Regions from separate parts of the Shewanella sediminis HAW-EB3 genome, predicted to be linked through region 2. Evidence: riboswitches for the same ligand, from Rfam matches in the RefSeq annotation. Region 2 holds a riboswitch; the other holds the start of a gene.

Region 1 (8,295 bases), 880 kb from region 2:
GCTCGTTGGCAAGCCAGGAGTTAACATCAGCGATGGCCAACCAACCGTTCTCCCAGTGAACCGAAAATGCGGCGACTAACATAGTGACCATTAAAGGAATAGAGATCAGGCGTGTGGCTAATCCCAGGATCAGGAGTATTCCACCGAAAAATTCGGTGCCGGCAGCGAGTCCCACCATCACCTCAGGCATAGGCAGGCCAAGCCCCCAATCAGGATTACCAAACCAGGCGGCAGTATCACTAAAATGCGATAACTTGTTGTATCCAGCCTGCATCAACACTGGCGCAAGATAGAGTCTGAGCGCCAAAGGAGCCAGACCTTCAACGTATTGAAGTAACCCTACAAATTTTTGATATAGTTTAACGAGTGGCATATCTAATCCTTTTTATCACTATTGTCAGAATAGACCATCACGAGACAAAATATCTTTCACCTAACACCAACTTTATAACAACACCTACGAAACAACTGGGGGTTGCAGCCAATTTGATTTAGGAAATACAGGATTAGGCTCAGCCGATTAACGCAACAAAATTATCGAAACAATCCAGATATTCCTGGGAACTATGAGGATTAACCCCAGTTTCATCATTTTTTTCATTATTTAGAGAGATACCGGTAATATCGCTACTGTCGGCGGCCATCAACAGAGACCAACAGGCGGCGAAGACCCAATAGATGTTTATTGCGCCGGGCAGGGCCGCCTTCGCAGCGGAGGTTAAGTTGGGGTGACCGTCCAGATAGCCCTCTATCAAATAATGACGCTGCGCCGTGGAAAGTGCATGGGTCGACAGGACCCCCGCCAGATCGAACAGAGGATGAGAGCTGCATGCATACTCAAAATCGATACAATAAATCCTCCCCTCTTTATACAGTAGATTATGGGGGTTGAGATCCCTGTGACTGTATTGGTCTGAGTGCGAACAGGCATTGAGTTGTTCGAGCCAGAGAATAATATCATTCTCTAATGCCAACAACTCCATGTGACTCTCTTGCCATTGCACTGCCTGCACCGAATTGGAGAGTGTGGACTGATTAGCAGCGATAAGCGCCAGTTTTTCTCGGTAGATCGCCCACTGCTTAGTTACACCAATATTATTTTTGGGGACAGGTAAGCGGGAAACCCCTCTTAAGAATGGTAACAACAGGGTTTCGGCATCAGGCCATAGTGTCGCATCATCAATCAAAGGGTGCGCCGGTTTTGCCGTTAACAGGCTGCCCCACTGTGCTTGATGGGCTTGCTGAATATATTCGCTAAGGTAATAAGCATGATCTGGACTGACATAAATCAGTTTTGGTGCTAACCCCTGCTTTGCGGCAATGTTCCAGTTTCTCACTTCAGATTGACGATCACAGAGTTGGCTGCTCGCCGATGAGTTGACCCTGAGAACCCAATTTCGCTCACCGTCATTAATGAGATAGTTTTGATTACTCAAGCCATGAACGAGAGGCGTCACCACACTCTCGGAAGTAAAGTTCAAACCCGCAAGCTTAAGTTCATCGATAACCGATGCTGACAGCACTGCATGGAGGCGTTTTTCTGGGTTCATGGTTTACTCATCTTCTCACGCTCCAGGCAATCACGCCCTCTGTGCAAAACTGCCATCATACTGACTCAGGTTAAAGCCAATCAATAAGACTATTTATAAAACGACTTAATATACCTGTCTAATATGAGAGTGCCCGACTCTGCTCTCGCATCGTCGTTTTCCATAAAAAATATCCCCCGATAGCCATACCGACATAGAGAATAAACAGCAATGACGTTAGCATCAGCCCTTTTTGTAAATACAGATAGATAGAGATGAGATCTATGATGACCCAGTATAGCCAATTCTCTAGCACTTTTTTGGCCACCAGGTAGGTCGTCATCACCGCAAAGCAGGTCGTTGCCGCATCGAGGTAAGGGTAAGAAGCCTGAGTATGGTTAGACATCAGGTAGCCGACCACACCAGAGATTGCTGCCGTCACAAGGATTATCTGGGTATGGCGGGTAAGGCTCCAGGAGACAACCGCGCTGCCAAGCTCATCCTGTTTCCCCTTCGACCATTGCTGAAAACCATACACGGCCATGGCCATATAGTAGACATTCAGCACCGACTCCATCAGCAGCGATACCTTCCAAAAAAGCGCCGTATAGATGGCTGTACTGAAAAATGCAGCAAACCAACACCATATACTGCCTTTCATCGCCAGTACTAAGTATCCCGCCGCAAGAACGACCGCGACGGCCTCCCACGCCGTTAAGGCGTTTGCCTCAATCAAGGCACCGCTGATCGTATTCAACAATGCAGCCCAAAAATCTGTCATTACGCTATCCGCTTTCTATTTCTGATTAGTCATCTAAAAAAATAAACTCACATTTACCTGAGTAAATATGAGTTTATCATGGCGTATCTTGGGTAATACCCGTTATTCGCTGTGAGAGAGATCCAGCTCACCACCAATAAACTTACACACAAATACGGCCTTGCCCCACTTCTCATGGGCGGCCTGCATCTCAACGGCAAGCATAGACATCACATCGCTGTACTCACCACAGACCTGAGTCGCCATCGCATTGGTTTTACGCTCGATATTTGAATAACTATCGACCCGACCGATAAACCATCTGATCGGATCCAGGTAGTTATCTTGTAAAGGGTAACAGCTTATCTCGGCAGTTAATTTCATTTCATTGACCTCAGGCAGCCCTCTTTATAAGAAGAAAACCGCCACAATTAAGTTAATTTCTTGTTTGCTTGCACATGTTTTAGCAATTTAATCCCGCAGGTAGTAAATTACATAAACTTGACGTTAACGGTTAATCCTAACTGGCGCGGATCCCCATAACGAATATATTGCTTATCGGCCCAATCCTGATCCGGCTCGTTCCCGAAGTAGAAGCCACGGGTGCCATATTGTTCATCAAACAAGTTACGCCCCCACAGGTAGGCTGACCAGAGATCGGTCTCATAACCCATACGCGCATTAAAGATAGTATAGGCATCAGACTTAGACTCGTTGCTGTCTGAGTAGTAGAAATCACTCTTACCACTGGTCGTCAGGTTAGCGAACCAGCCTGAATCGGTGCGATAGGTGGCACCGGCACTATAGGTAAAGTTAGGAGAATGAGCGAGTTCACGGCCCGACAGGTCGACGGTTCCGCCATACTTATCCTGATACTCATAATCACCATAGGCAGTTTCAAGCCAGCCCAGAGTGGCATAAAGCTTTAGATTATCAGTCGCGTACCAGTTCCCCTCTAACTCGGCTCCATAATTGTGCGAGCTTCCCGCGTTCTCTGTATATAAGATGAATTTCTGTGGCTCATCAGGGTTCTGCTGTGAGGCCGACACCTGTTGATCACGTCTGTCCATATAGAAAAATGATAAATTGGTTGACGCCTGCCCCTCTAACCAGTTGGATTTAAGTCCTATTTCATAGTTATATAGGGTCTCGGTATCGTACTCTTTCTTGTCCGACAGCTCGGTTGGCAGCGACATATTAAAGCCACCCGCCTTATAACCACGCGCGACTCTGACATAGGCCTGCTGAGTGAGACTTATAGCCTTACTCAGAGCAATATGCCCGCCCCACATCGTTTCACTCGGGTTAAACGCATCGCCGGCACTATCGGCATACTCACTGTCACGGCTCTCGACTCTGGCACCAACAGAGAGGGAGTAATCATTGCCTAAGTCTGAGTCTATTTGAGCAAAGACGGCCAGATTTTCAGCCTCATATTCTGCCGTTAACGGATCTTCCCAACCGTTATAGATCTCTAATGTGTCGTTATCTTCATCGAGTTTCATGCCATAGAGACCCACTAACCAGTCGGTACTCCCGGCAAAGATCCGTCCGGCTTCGGTTGAACTCAGTCTGAACTCCTGGCTAACGGATTTGCGTTCACCCTCTTTGTTCCAGGTGTAGTCATATTGGCAAGCCTCGCCATAACAGGTCAGATCCCCCCAATAATCCGGGTTAGCCCAATCGCCATCGTAACCATGATGATGCTGAGTTTGCGCATAAGAGGTCAAAGAGACGAGCTCGAATGACTCGGCTCCGGAATAGGTCATCTTCAGCGAGCTACCTGTGGTGCGCTGTTTATCGACACCGGGCTCATCGGTGAGCGTATCGAAGCCATTGTTATCTAATGTCCAGGCATCGTAGCCATTATCATAATCGGCATGAAGCAGGGTAAGGTCGAGCTCAAGATGGTCGGTCGCATACCAGCGTAATTTGGCACGTCCGGTAAACTCATCACGCCCATTGGTATCATCCCGGCCCAGGTAGAGGTTATCTCTATAGCCGTTTTGTTTATGTTGCTGCAAAGATACCCGATAGAGTAACTTGCCCGAATCAGTCAATGGACCCGAGCTAAAACCACTGAATGTAGTGAGGTCATCATCACCCATCGACACTTCGGCGCCATGCTCAAAGACATCGGTGGGATCATTACTCTTAAGGTAGATTAAGCCTGCTAATGCGTTAGCACCGTAGCGCGTTCCTTGAGGGCCGCGAAGCACTTCAACCTGCTGAAGATCATACATGCTGGAGATCATGCCAAGACCGGACATATCGATATCATCGATGATGTAACCGACCGAAGAATTAGGTGCCCCTTGATACTCCTCCTGCTCTCCGACACCTCGGATCTGGAAGTATTTAGGTCTCGAACTTCCACCGGACCAGTTGAAGTTAGCAATCGAGTTGAGCACCTCTTCAAAATGCTGAGCCCCCTCATCCTCAATCTGCTGTTGATCGATAACGGTAATACTCGACGGCATTTTGTCTAAGGAAGCGCCTCTGAAATCGGAAGTAACCACAATCACTTCCATCTCATCGGAGGTGGTAGGTTCATTGGCTGGTTCGGCAGAGAAGGCATAGCCGCTGGTCAATGCCGTAGAGATGGCAAGTGCGACTGGTGATACGCGTTTTAACGTATCAGATCTGAAACTAAGTGATTTAAAAGTAAATGGTTTAAAAGTAAACGGTTTAAAAATAGACATAGGACCCCAAATTAATATTTTGAGATCCGGCAACTGGAAAAGCGAGAAAGGTGGTACAAATACAATTGTACTTATTGGCCCATTCCTACGCCGGTATTAGCCGGATCAGGTTCAAAGGGTTTGTCTTATGACATCTCAGACACGGCACTAATATTATCAGCACAGCATCACCCCTTGGCGCCGGCAAGTATACATGAGTTAAACAAGTGATTGACATACTTATGTCATCATTAAGTGAATTTTCATAAAAAAACGTCAGCATAGCTGACGTTTTTTGTAAAAATTTTAACCAGTCACAAGTAAAACCAGTCAAAAACAGAGATTAGTTAGAGAAAGCTTTTCTCACATAGAGCTCATACCTGACCGCATTCGCATTCGGGGCAAGCGCCGTCACCTGCATACGTTGCTTTCCGTGAAGTTTTAACGATTTCCAGGCGCTCGCTTCATCTTCTATGGTAAACCCGCTGACATCATACCAGGTGAATTTATATTGAAGACGCAGATCGGTGGCAACTTTGCTCTGTATGATCCCTGAGCCCTGCAGTAAGTCGCCCTGTTGACGGGCCTGTATCTGATTGACACTGACTTCACTGCCAAAGCTTCGGTTATCGACTCTTACCTCACCGGTCGAGCTTCCCATGATACCTGAGGTATGTGGAGCGCAGGCGGTAATTAGAAGTGCTGCGGCAAATGCCAGTACTAATTTTTTCTTCATAAATTTTCTCTCTGTCACAGAAATGGTTCCAATCGAAGTAACCGATTTCGAAATTAATCAATCAAGAAGTGTGCCCGCGCCGTGGCGATAAGCTTCTTCCTGCTTGTCTGCCAACAATCGATACTAACATTAGCCACCCTGCGACCCTGTCGCGTGATCTTACATTCGGCGAATGTATCTTTATGGTAACCAGCCCTTAAATAATCGATTGAAAAATCAACAACCTTAGGGACTTTTGAGGTGTTCATAAACACCATCAATTGAACGATGGCTGACATCTCCATAAATCCGGCAATCACGCCACCATGAATAGCAGGCAGGGTCGGATTACCGATATTGTCATCCTTCGCGGGTAACCTGAATACCAACTCGTCACCGAAACGCTCGACAGCCATACCGATAAAGTTGGTATAGGGGACATGCGCTAACAGGTGACTGAAGTCATTGAGCTCGGTGGCCTGTTTAACTATCTCTTTTACGTCCAACAAGGCTGAACGTTCGGGAGTGTGTGTTTGGTTCTGGCTTTGGCACTCAGTCGAGAGCGAAACATTCCTAGGCTGCTCAATTGCCTTGCCCAGCAACGCCTGACGAAAATTATCGCCAATCATCTCAGGGCTTATCCGCATAAATGAACCGACGGCATGAGCAATCGGATCATCGATTGAATCTTGGTACGCGATAGCGCGTGTAAAGGCCACGCTCGACGATATTTTATAGCACTCGGCAAACCCATAGACAGGCTTATTGGGCTGTGCCGGTTTCATGTAATCGACACGCAAATCCAGAGTCGGTGATAGCTCTAAACTATGATAGTGATCATAGATAGAACAGACTACAGCACTGCCACTCGCCGTATCCATCAAGGTAGTGATCACACCACCATGGATAACGCCGGTATCGGGATAACCAATCAATTCACTGCTATAGGGCAGCTCTATCAATACATGGTGCTCACTCGCTTCATGTACAGTCAAATTCAGCCGACGACACTGCGCAAGCTGATCGACGAAACGAGTCGCTATTTGTGTTAAGGGGAAAAACTCAGGGTTAACCTTCATGACTCCGTACTCACCATTATCTGTCAGGATTCAACATACGCCCCAAGGGCTCACCGCCAAGCAGGTGCATATGTATATGAAACACCTCCTGTCCGGCATGTTTATTACAGTTCATAATTAAGCGATAGCCATCTTCTGCGATCCCCTCTTCCGCAGCTAACTTAGCAGCAACGGTCACCATACGGCCAAGCGCTTTCTCATCTGATGCCTTAACTTCATTCACGGTCGGGATCAGATGGTTGGGTATAATTAGAATGTGGCTCGGTGCTTGCGCACTGATATCACGAAAAGCGGTAACTAAATCATCCTGAAACAAGATCTCTGCAGGGATTTCACGACGAATAATTTTACTGAAAATGGTTTCTTCGGCCACTATAATGTCCTCGACTCGATGGGAATAATAGAAGTATACCTATATTTATGGGTTTATGATCGATAGCACACTAGATTCATCTTTCTTAAAAGCATCCACTTATACCAATCGGTATAAAGATGTGATCGCTCAGCGAGAGTTTAGCGCTTCAGAGGCAAGGCAACGAGTGAAGAGCATAGTTACTCTACGTTTAAGCTCGTTAACACTGCATCGGATGCGCTAAAACTCGCCTTTCAGGAGTCTTTTTGGCTGCCTACTTCTGCGTTGAATAACTTCAGAAGGGAACACCATTCCCTCATCCATCCGCCTTGAATTAGTTTGCCAAAAAAACTCTGAGTAGATCACTTTCTTATACCGATTGGTATTATTATGCGAATCCAGGATTTGGTATTATATCTGACTGAACTTGTTGGCTAAACGAACAACTAATTACAATCAACTACAACCAGCCCCCCCACAAAAACAACGGCAACCAAACAGAAAAACAACAATTACACAATTGTGTATACATATATATTGACAAGAGTTGTGGATAGGCATTTAATAGATAAAATTTTTCCGGAATAACATCATGCTTACCGATAAAGAAACCGCGTTACTTAATGCCGCTACCGATCTGATTAGAGAACATGGAATGATAGCACTGAACATGTCAGATGTTCATAAGAAGGCTGGGTATTCACGAGCGGCTCAATATCAATCCTTCAGCGATAAAAACTCTCTGCTTGCCGCATTATGCATGCGTGAGCTGGTGCAAAATACATGTGCGATTGAAGAGCAAAGATATAAAGAGTTAACCGGTGATTTTACTGTTGTACTCAGGCCTGTGGTCTACAACTACCTGAAACTGGCCGATAGACTCATGATTGATTCCGCCTTTGAGCAGATGTTCAAATCAGTACAGAGTCTGCCTGATGTAGAAGAGTTCTCTTTCCTCAAGCAAGGGTTTGATTTCTTAAATACCGAAAGAATTCAAAAAGCCTAGCACCAACATCTCTGGGCGCAGTTTGAAACTCGCCCATTTATCTTGCCCAAACTCTAAATAATAGAATCTATACCCTTTAATTTGATCAAAATATGTTGGCATGCAGAGCAAACATATTTTCCATCCAGAGTATTTTTGTATATACCAATCAGTATAAAGATGTGATCGCTCAG
Region 2 (8,295 bases):
TATGGGAAAACAATCTGTTTTGATAGCAGTGGAAGTGGAAGTGGAAGTGGAAGTGGAAGTGGAAGTGGAAGTGGAAGTGGAAGTAGAAGTAGAAGTGGAAGTAGAAGTAGAAGTGGAAGTGGAAGTGGCAAATAGGTGATATCTATGGAGATAGATGTTGCGTGACGAAATCATGCATGGAGAGTCGATGGATTTGAAGAGTGCAAGCTTAGTGAAGTGAAGTGGAGAGGTAGGAAGCTTAATAAAGCGATGTTGTGAATTGCTAAGCGCGTATTAATGAGATGACAAATCGTCCGATAGAGGCCCTTTTCGACATTCCTTGTCGAGAAGCATAGTTATCTTATCGGCCTATTAGATGAGTGTCAGATACACACAAAGGAAATGGCTTATTGCGCCACCTAATACGAACAGGTGCCAGATAGCATGGTTATAAGGTATTCTTTTACCTACATAAAAGACTACCCCCAGACTGTAAAAAATTCCGCCGGTTAACAATAGCTGGAAACCAAGTGGAGACATGGCTGAAATCAGATCATTGATGACGGTCATGCATAACCATCCCATAATCAGATAAAGAGCGACACTAAACTTCTTGAAACGATGGATAAATAGGGTTTTAAAAAGCACACCACCCAAGGCTAAAGACCAAATTGAAATTAAGATCACCTTTGCTTGAGTGCCCGTGAGGGCGATTAACATCAAGGGGGTATAGGTTCCTGCAATCAAGAAATAGATTGCGCAATGGTCTGCGATTTTAAGTTTATGTTTTAATGCTGGATCTGACACTGAGTGGTACAGAGTCGAACAGGCGAAAAGCAGTATGATGCTGGCACAATAAATGACAACACCGATTAACTGAATATTTGTTAGTGTCTCTTGCCCTTTGATCAGGGAAAAAATAAGACCGATTATCCCGGCTATTACACCCAGAGCATGGCTCATGCTATTTGCCGTTTCTTCACTCCTTGTGTAACCACTTGAATTAACACTTATCGACGGCGAGGGAGTGGAATATAGTTCCTGTACAGGCATAGTAAAGTCAACTTCTGGTAAGACCAATTGAGGTGAGTGTAACAGCAATTAATTCAAAACACCATGATTGAGCGTACACGTGTACGCTTGTTTTGTTGACTGCCTTACAGCCAAAAGATGACTGGATTTAAAATCAACTATTTTTGGGTTACGCGGGTCACAAACAGTAAGAGGAAAATCGAAATACCACTATCTATTACTGTTGAACGCGACTATTTGGTCTACCAAAACCTCGGATAATTCATCTTATCTAAGAAAACAGATAAGGTGATTGATTGTAAAACAAGCATGCAAAAGATGATTTTAATTCATAGTTAGAATTGAAATGCCTGATAAAAATGGGCGCGCATTGAGTTAGCTGCTTGTTTTTAAAGGGTTTTGGTTGGGTTTGATATTGCTCGCACTACCAGGTGAGAATAAAAAATAAATCCCTTGTTTAATTTAATGCATTAAGTCTATACTTCTCAACATCTTGTCGGAGTGCCTATTGGCTGAGACCGTTTATTCGGGATCCGTTGAACCTGATCGTGTTAATACTCGCGAAGGAAACAAGCATGATAATTACAGTAAACCTGTACGATAACGTTTATTAGTCGAGTACATTTGTACCAATAAAGCTTAGCTCAAATTAAGGTTTATTATCGATACGTTACAGTCGTACACTTTGGTAATTATTTGATGCATCTTCATTATTTGTGTTGATGCATTCGCTATTCAACTCTCCTGGCAAGCAACTTCATTCTTTTATTTAAAGTGAGATTGCTTATGTCAACACGTCGTGAAACCCGAGCTCAAGCTCAACAATTTATTGATAATCTAAAACCACTTCAACATCCAAATTCTGAGAAAGTTTACTTAGTCGGTAGCCGTGATGATATTCGGGTAGGTATGCGTCAAATACACCAATCAGAGACCATGATTGGCGGCACCGAATCTCATCCCGTTTTAGAATCAAATCCGCCATTGAAAGTGTACGATTGTGCCGGTCCATATTCCGATCCCAACGCCAAGATTAACGTCCGTGAAGGTCTGGATAAGTTCAGGGCAAATTGGATCCTTGAGCGCAATGATACCGAGCAATTGATCGCTGCCAGTTCTGGTTTTACACAGCAAAGGTTAGCCGATTACGGACTCGACCATCTGCGTTTCGACTCGCTTCTTTCACCCAGAAAGGCCAAACAAGGTCAGTGTGTGACTCAACTTCATTATGCCAGACAGGGGATAGTTACCCCGGAAATGGAGTACATTGCCATCAGAGAGAATATGGCTTTGAGTGAAGTGACCGATGAAGCGTTAACTCAGAAAGCAGAAGGTGAAAGTTTCGGCGCGGCGATAAGTCAGCCTATTACCCCTGAGTTTGTCCGGCAAGAGGTGGCACGGGGACGTGCCATTATTCCGCTGAATATTAACCATCCCGAAGCCGAACCTATGATTATCGGTCGTAACTTTCTGGTTAAAGTGAACGCCAATATAGGTAACTCTGCGGTGACCTCTTCAATCGAAGAGGAAGTTGAAAAACTGGTTTGGTCGACGCGTTGGGGAGCCGATACGGTAATGGATCTATCGACGGGTCGATATATTCATGAAACAAGGGAATGGATCATACGAAACTCGCCAGTGCCTATTGGTACCGTGCCCATCTACCAAGCTCTGGAGAAGGTCAATGGCGTGGCGGAAGACCTCACATGGGAGATATTCAGAGATACTCTGCTTGAACAGGCAGAGCAAGGCGTCGATTACTTTACTATCCACGCAGGTGTGTTGCTTCGCTACGTCCCGATGACGGCCAAGCGTTTGACCGGCATCGTCTCACGGGGCGGATCAATTATGGCAAAGTGGTGTCTCTCTCACCATCTTGAAAACTTCTTGTATGAACACTTCCGGGATATCTGTGAGCTTTGCGCCGCCTATGACGTTTCATTGTCACTCGGTGATGGAATGCGACCGGGATCAATTGCCGATGCTAACGATGAAGCACAATTTTCTGAACTCGAAACCTTAGGTGAGTTAGTTAAGATTGCCTGGGAGTACGATGTGCAAACGATCATCGAGGGGCCGGGTCATATCCCCATGAATCTGATTAAAGAGAACATGGATAAGCAGCTTGAGGTGTGTGATGAAGCGCCATTTTATACCTTAGGCCCTCAGACTACCGATATCGCACCGGGTTATGATCATTTCACTTCGGGGATCGGCGCGGCAATGATTGCCTGGTATGGCTGTGCCATGCTCTGCTATGTGACGCCAAAAGAGCACTTAGGTTTACCGAACAAGGAAGACGTCAAGCAAGGCTTGATCACCTATAAGATTGCCGCTCATGCCGGTGATGTGGCTAAGGGTCATCCGACAGCACAAATTCGAGACAATGCCCTGTCCAAGGCAAGGTTTGAGTTTCGCTGGGAAGATCAATATAACTTAGGACTGGATCCTGACACCGCCAGAGCCTATCACGATGAATCGCTTCCGCAGGAATCGGCGAAAGTTGCTCATTTCTGCTCCATGTGCGGGCCCAAGTTCTGTTCGATGAAGATAAGCCAAGAGGTCAGAGAATATGCGGCGGCGCAAGAGGTTAAGCTGCATACAGACACGGAGTTTAAGGCTAAGAGTGTCAAAGAGTCGGGTATGGCTCAGATGTCTGCAGAATTTAAGGCTAAGGGGGCGGCGCTTTACCATGAAAGCGGCGCGTTGGTGGAAGATGTTGAACTTGTAGAAACCGAGGGCTAGACCATGACCAATTTAGAGCTGACGTCGTCAGCTTTAAAGCCTGTGGTTTGGACAATTGCAGGCTCAGATAGCGGGGGAGGCGCCGGCATACAGGCCGATCTCGCGACAATACAAGATCTTGGTTGTCACGCCTGTAGTGCGATCACTTGCTTGACGGCTCAGAACTCGGTGAGTGTAACCCTGGTAGAACCTGTGTCTGAGGCGATGTTACTGGCTCAGCTTGATGTGCTACTAACTGACCTACCGCCCATGGCGATTAAGATTGGACTCTTAGCGAGTCAAGCGCAGTTAAATTTGCTCGGCAAATGGCTCAATACCTCTTTGCGTGAGTTTACACAAACGAATGCAATGGATGTGAGCGTCATACTCGATCCTGTGATGGTTGCCAGCTGTGGAGCCCACTTTACTGCTCAATCAAGAGCTGAATCAAACACTAAAAAATTAGATAACGACTCAGGTCCTGGTTTAGATAGTGACTCAGCTAATGGTTCTGGAGGATCCGTCCGTGATGGGACTATCAGTCATCTGAATTTTCTCCCCCTGAAAGGGCTGATCACTCTAATTACACCCAACACGGCTGAGCTTAGTGTATTGTCCGGGCGCAGGCTCACAGATTTGAGCGACTGTCACCGGGCGGCCAAAGCGCTGTCTAAGACATTTGAATGTAATGTATTGGCCAAGGGAGGGGATAAGGGCGCTGCATGGGAAGCCAAAACTGCACAAGATATATTTGTCTGTGTTCAGGCGCCCGGTAGCGCCGTAATTCACCAACAAAGGAGCTTCTTACTCTCGAGCCCGAGAGTGGACAGTACTAATAACCATGGTAGTGGTTGTACCTTAAGCTCGGCTATTGCCAGCGTTATGGCGTGGGGTTTCGTACTGCAAGACGCCGTAGTGGTCGCAAAGGCCTATGTCACAGAGGGGATAAAGCAGAGCTATCGAGTAGGGAAGGGGCCAGGCCCTCTCGCTCGTACAGGCTGGTCTGACGAACTAAGCGGATTTGCACACATAACTTCATTAGATGGCGGCGCTGCACTTCCTGACGAATTAACTTTTAAGGTCCTCGATGACCGACTCGGTGTTTATCCGGTAGTGACCGAACTGTCCATGTTACAAGCATTGCTAGGCGCCGGGGCTAAGACCATTCAGCTGAGAATAAAGGATGCTGACGACCCTGAACTCGAGGCGAAGATCATCACGGCAATTCAGCTAGGCCGGGATTATCGGGCGAAGGTCTTTATCAACGATTATTGGCAACTTGCGGTTAAACATCAGGCCTTTGGTGTACACCTGGGCCAGGAGGATCTCTATGATGCAGATCTGACCCAAATTGCACAATCCGGATTAGCACTAGGGGTATCGAGTCATAGCTATTTTGAGCTGTTACTCGCCTCGCAATTTAAGCCCTCCTATATTGCGCTTGGACATATTTTTCCGACAACGACCAAGGTCATGCCGTCTTTGCCTCAGGGACTCCATAAGCTTAAACATTATGTTGACCTGTTAAAAGGGCATTTTCCCTTGGTTGCGATTGGCGGCATCGATCTCAATCGACTCCCCGCTGTGAAGAAAACGAATGTCGATGACATTGCCGTGGTTCGTGCGGTGACTGAAGCCGATGAACCGGCAGTCGCGTATCAAACACTGGTCGCAGCATGGAGTATCGAGGATGAATGATTTAGATTTTATCCGATATTCCAGGCAGATCCTGCTCGATGAGGTGGGGGAGTCGGGTCAGGCTTCACTATTGGTACGTCATGTTGTTGTCATCGGAGTGGGTGGATTAGGCTCGCTGGTGAGTCAACAGCTCGCGGCCGCCGGTGTAGGCAGGTTGACCTTAGTTGATCATGACTGCGTCGAATTATCTAATCTACCCAGACAACTCTTGTTTAATGAGAGTGACATCGGCAAGAATAAAGCGATTACGGCGAGAGATAAGCTGGCTTTGGCGTACAGCCAATGCAAAATCGAGTCGGTCACCGATAAATTTGGTCCAGACAATGGTGCATCTTTAGTAAAAATGGCCGATATGGTCATAGATTGCACCGATAATTTTATCTCTCGTCAGCAAGTGAACAGATATTGCGTCGAAGCGCTACGTCCCTTAGTCACGGCTTCTGTGGCACATTTTCACGGCCAGATATTCACGGTCGATACGAACTCTGCGCCCGAGTCCGGCTGTTATCACTGTCTGTTTCCTGATGATTCACAGGTATCAGAAACTTGCCGCAACGTGGGAGTACTAGGCCCTATGGTTGGGGTCATGGCCTCTATGCAGGCATTAATGGCCATCAATTACCTGCTCGGTATCGTGCAATGTTCAGGAAAGTTGATGAGATTTGATGGTTTAAATCTTAAGTGGAGAGAGGCCTCATTGAGCCGAGACCCACTGTGCCATGTCTGTAGTCTGGAAGATAACGGTTCAAGTCGCCACCAACCTAGTCATGAACACTCTTGTCATGACCTGTCTCGTAATAATCAGCCTTTTAATGACCAATCTTGTAGTAAACAGCCTTTTAATGAGGAGTCTTGTCATGAACCCGACTAAACCTGTCCTTGAGTCTAAACATGTCAGCACCATCACTGTCTCTATCAATGACCTGCCCCATATCATTCCCGAAACGCTCTCCATAGAGGGGCTTTTACTGGCGCAAAACATTGCGATTAATTCCGTTGCGGTCGTCTGTAATTCCAAGGTCGTGACGAAAGGGCTGTGGAAAGAGCAAGCATGTGTCGAAGGCGATAGCTTTGAAGTCTTTGCCGTAGTGGCAGGAGGTTAGAATGTTAAAAATTGCAGAACATGAGTTTAACTCCAGATTGTTTACCGGTACCGGAAAGTTTTCATCGGCTAACTTGATGCTGGAGGCGATCCAGGCTTCGCAATCCCAACTTGTGACTATGGCGATGAAACGGTTAGATCTTAGCAGTGGTAGCGATGAGATCTTATTACCCTTACAGCAAAGTGGCATCAAGCTACTTCCCAATACGTCGGGTGCAAGAAATGCCAAAGAGGCAGTATTTGCCGCAGAATTAGCAAGAGAGGTACTGAACACCAATTGGGTCAAACTTGAGATCCACCCCGACCCCAAATATCTGATGCCCGATCCAATTGAGACGTTAGCTGCCGCAAAGACTCTCTGTGATAAAGGCTTCGTAGTCTTGCCTTATGTTCATGCCGATCCGGTTCTATGTCGTCGTCTCGAGGAGGTGGGCTGCGCCGCCGTTATGCCACTGGCGAGCCCCATAGGTTCAAATCAGGGCTTAGCGACCGAAACCTTTCTCAAAATAATCATCGAGCAAGCTAGTGTGCCTGTCGTGGTCGATGCCGGGATCGGTACGCCGTCTCAGGCGACACATGCCATGGAGTTAGGCGCCGATGCAGTATTGGTCAACACCGCTATCGCCAGCAGTCGAGATCCCATCGCCATGGCTCGCTGCTTTTCTCAAGCGGTAGAAACCGGTAGAGCGGCGTATCGGGCGGGACTCGGCCAAGTCAGTGTTCGCGCCGAGCACACGAGTCCGTTAACGGGGTTCCTCAATGAATAAGGTGATCAGTTTAGATTCATTACACGGGAGTCGGTCATGAGCTTCTTCTCTTATCTGCAAAACCTTGATCGGGAGAAGCTGAAGCTCAGGCTCTATTCGACAACCAGAGATGACGTTGAAAGGGCACTCATATCACCTGTAGGTTCACTCGACAGCCTATTGGCCTTACTTTCCCCTGCGGCAGAAGATTTTCTAGAAGAGATGGCGCAGCGATCAAAGGCCCTGACAAGGCAAAGGTTTGGCGCTAATGTCGGTATGTATCTGCCTCTATACCTGTCAAATTTATGTGCTAATGAGTGTGATTATTGCGGTTTTAGCATGAGTAACAAACTGAAAAGAGAGACCCTGAGTCTTAAAGGTATCGATGCCGAGATGGCCGTGATTAAAAAATCTGGCTACGACTCGATACTGCTGGTTTCGGGAGAACACGAAACAAAAGTCGGAATAGATTATTTTAAAACTGTCCTACCGAGAGTAAAACAAAATTTCAGTTACCTTGCGATGGAAGTTCAACCGCTTAAGGAGAGCGAATACTCTGATTTGGTCGGCTTAGGGTTAGATGCGGTGATGATCTATCAAGAGACTTATAACCCGAATACCTACGCAAAACATCACACCAGAGGTAAAAAGCGGGATTTTGGCTATCGATTGGGTACCCCGGAAAGAGTGGCCAGAGCCGGCGTCGATAAAATAGGTATCGGCGTGCTACTGGGTTTAGATGATTGGCGCTTAGATGCACTGCTATTGGGCCATCACCTCTCTTATCTCGAGTCCAGGTTTTGGCGTTCTCGTTACAGTGTCTCATTGCCCAGGTTAAGGCCCTGCACGGGAGGTATCACTCCCAAAGTAGAGTTGACAGACAAAGGCCTGGTTCAGTTGATTTGTGCGTTCAGACTGTTTAATCAACAGCTTGAGATCAGTCTTTCTACACGTGAGTCTGCACAATTACGCGATAATTTGTTTGAACTTGGGATCACCAATATCAGTGCAGGA

The links. A riboswitch is a leader RNA that binds a small molecule or an ion and turns the genes downstream of it on or off. The one in region 2 is predicted to bind thiamine pyrophosphate.
Region 1: it holds a riboswitch for thiamine pyrophosphate, as region 2 does, so the genes downstream of both, SSED_RS14400 (TonB-dependent receptor) here and thiC (phosphomethylpyrimidine synthase ThiC) in region 2, are expected to answer to the same signal.

The regions. Positions count from the first base shown of each region.
Region 1 covers NC_009831.1:3,316,617-3,324,911, forward strand. Annotated here, with positions in the region: gene SSED_RS14380 (HvfX family Cu-binding RiPP maturation protein) at 1-373, opposite strand, end outside; gene SSED_RS14385 (phosphotransferase) at 513-1,550, opposite strand; gene pnuC (nicotinamide riboside transporter PnuC) at 1,669-2,310, opposite strand; gene SSED_RS14395 (hypothetical protein) at 2,413-2,673, opposite strand; gene SSED_RS14400 (TonB-dependent receptor) at 2,781-4,991, opposite strand; TPP riboswitch at 5,057-5,176, opposite strand; gene SSED_RS14405 (YcfL family putative periplasmic lipoprotein) at 5,314-5,706, opposite strand; gene SSED_RS25180 (PaaI family thioesterase) at 5,760-6,764, opposite strand; gene hinT (purine nucleoside phosphoramidase) at 6,781-7,137, opposite strand; gene SSED_RS14425 (TetR/AcrR family transcriptional regulator) at 7,709-8,122, shown strand.
Region 2 covers NC_009831.1:2,434,885-2,443,179, forward strand. Annotated here, with positions in the region: gene SSED_RS24830 (hypothetical protein) at 2-139, shown strand; gene trhA (PAQR family membrane homeostasis protein TrhA) at 352-1,032, opposite strand; TPP riboswitch at 1,499-1,597, shown strand; gene thiC (phosphomethylpyrimidine synthase ThiC) at 1,798-3,756, shown strand; gene thiE (thiamine phosphate synthase) at 3,760-5,433, shown strand; gene SSED_RS10460 (HesA/MoeB/ThiF family protein) at 5,426-6,304, shown strand; gene thiS (sulfur carrier protein ThiS) at 6,291-6,536, shown strand; gene SSED_RS10470 (thiazole synthase) at 6,538-7,302, shown strand; gene thiH (2-iminoacetate synthase ThiH) at 7,339-8,295, shown strand, end outside.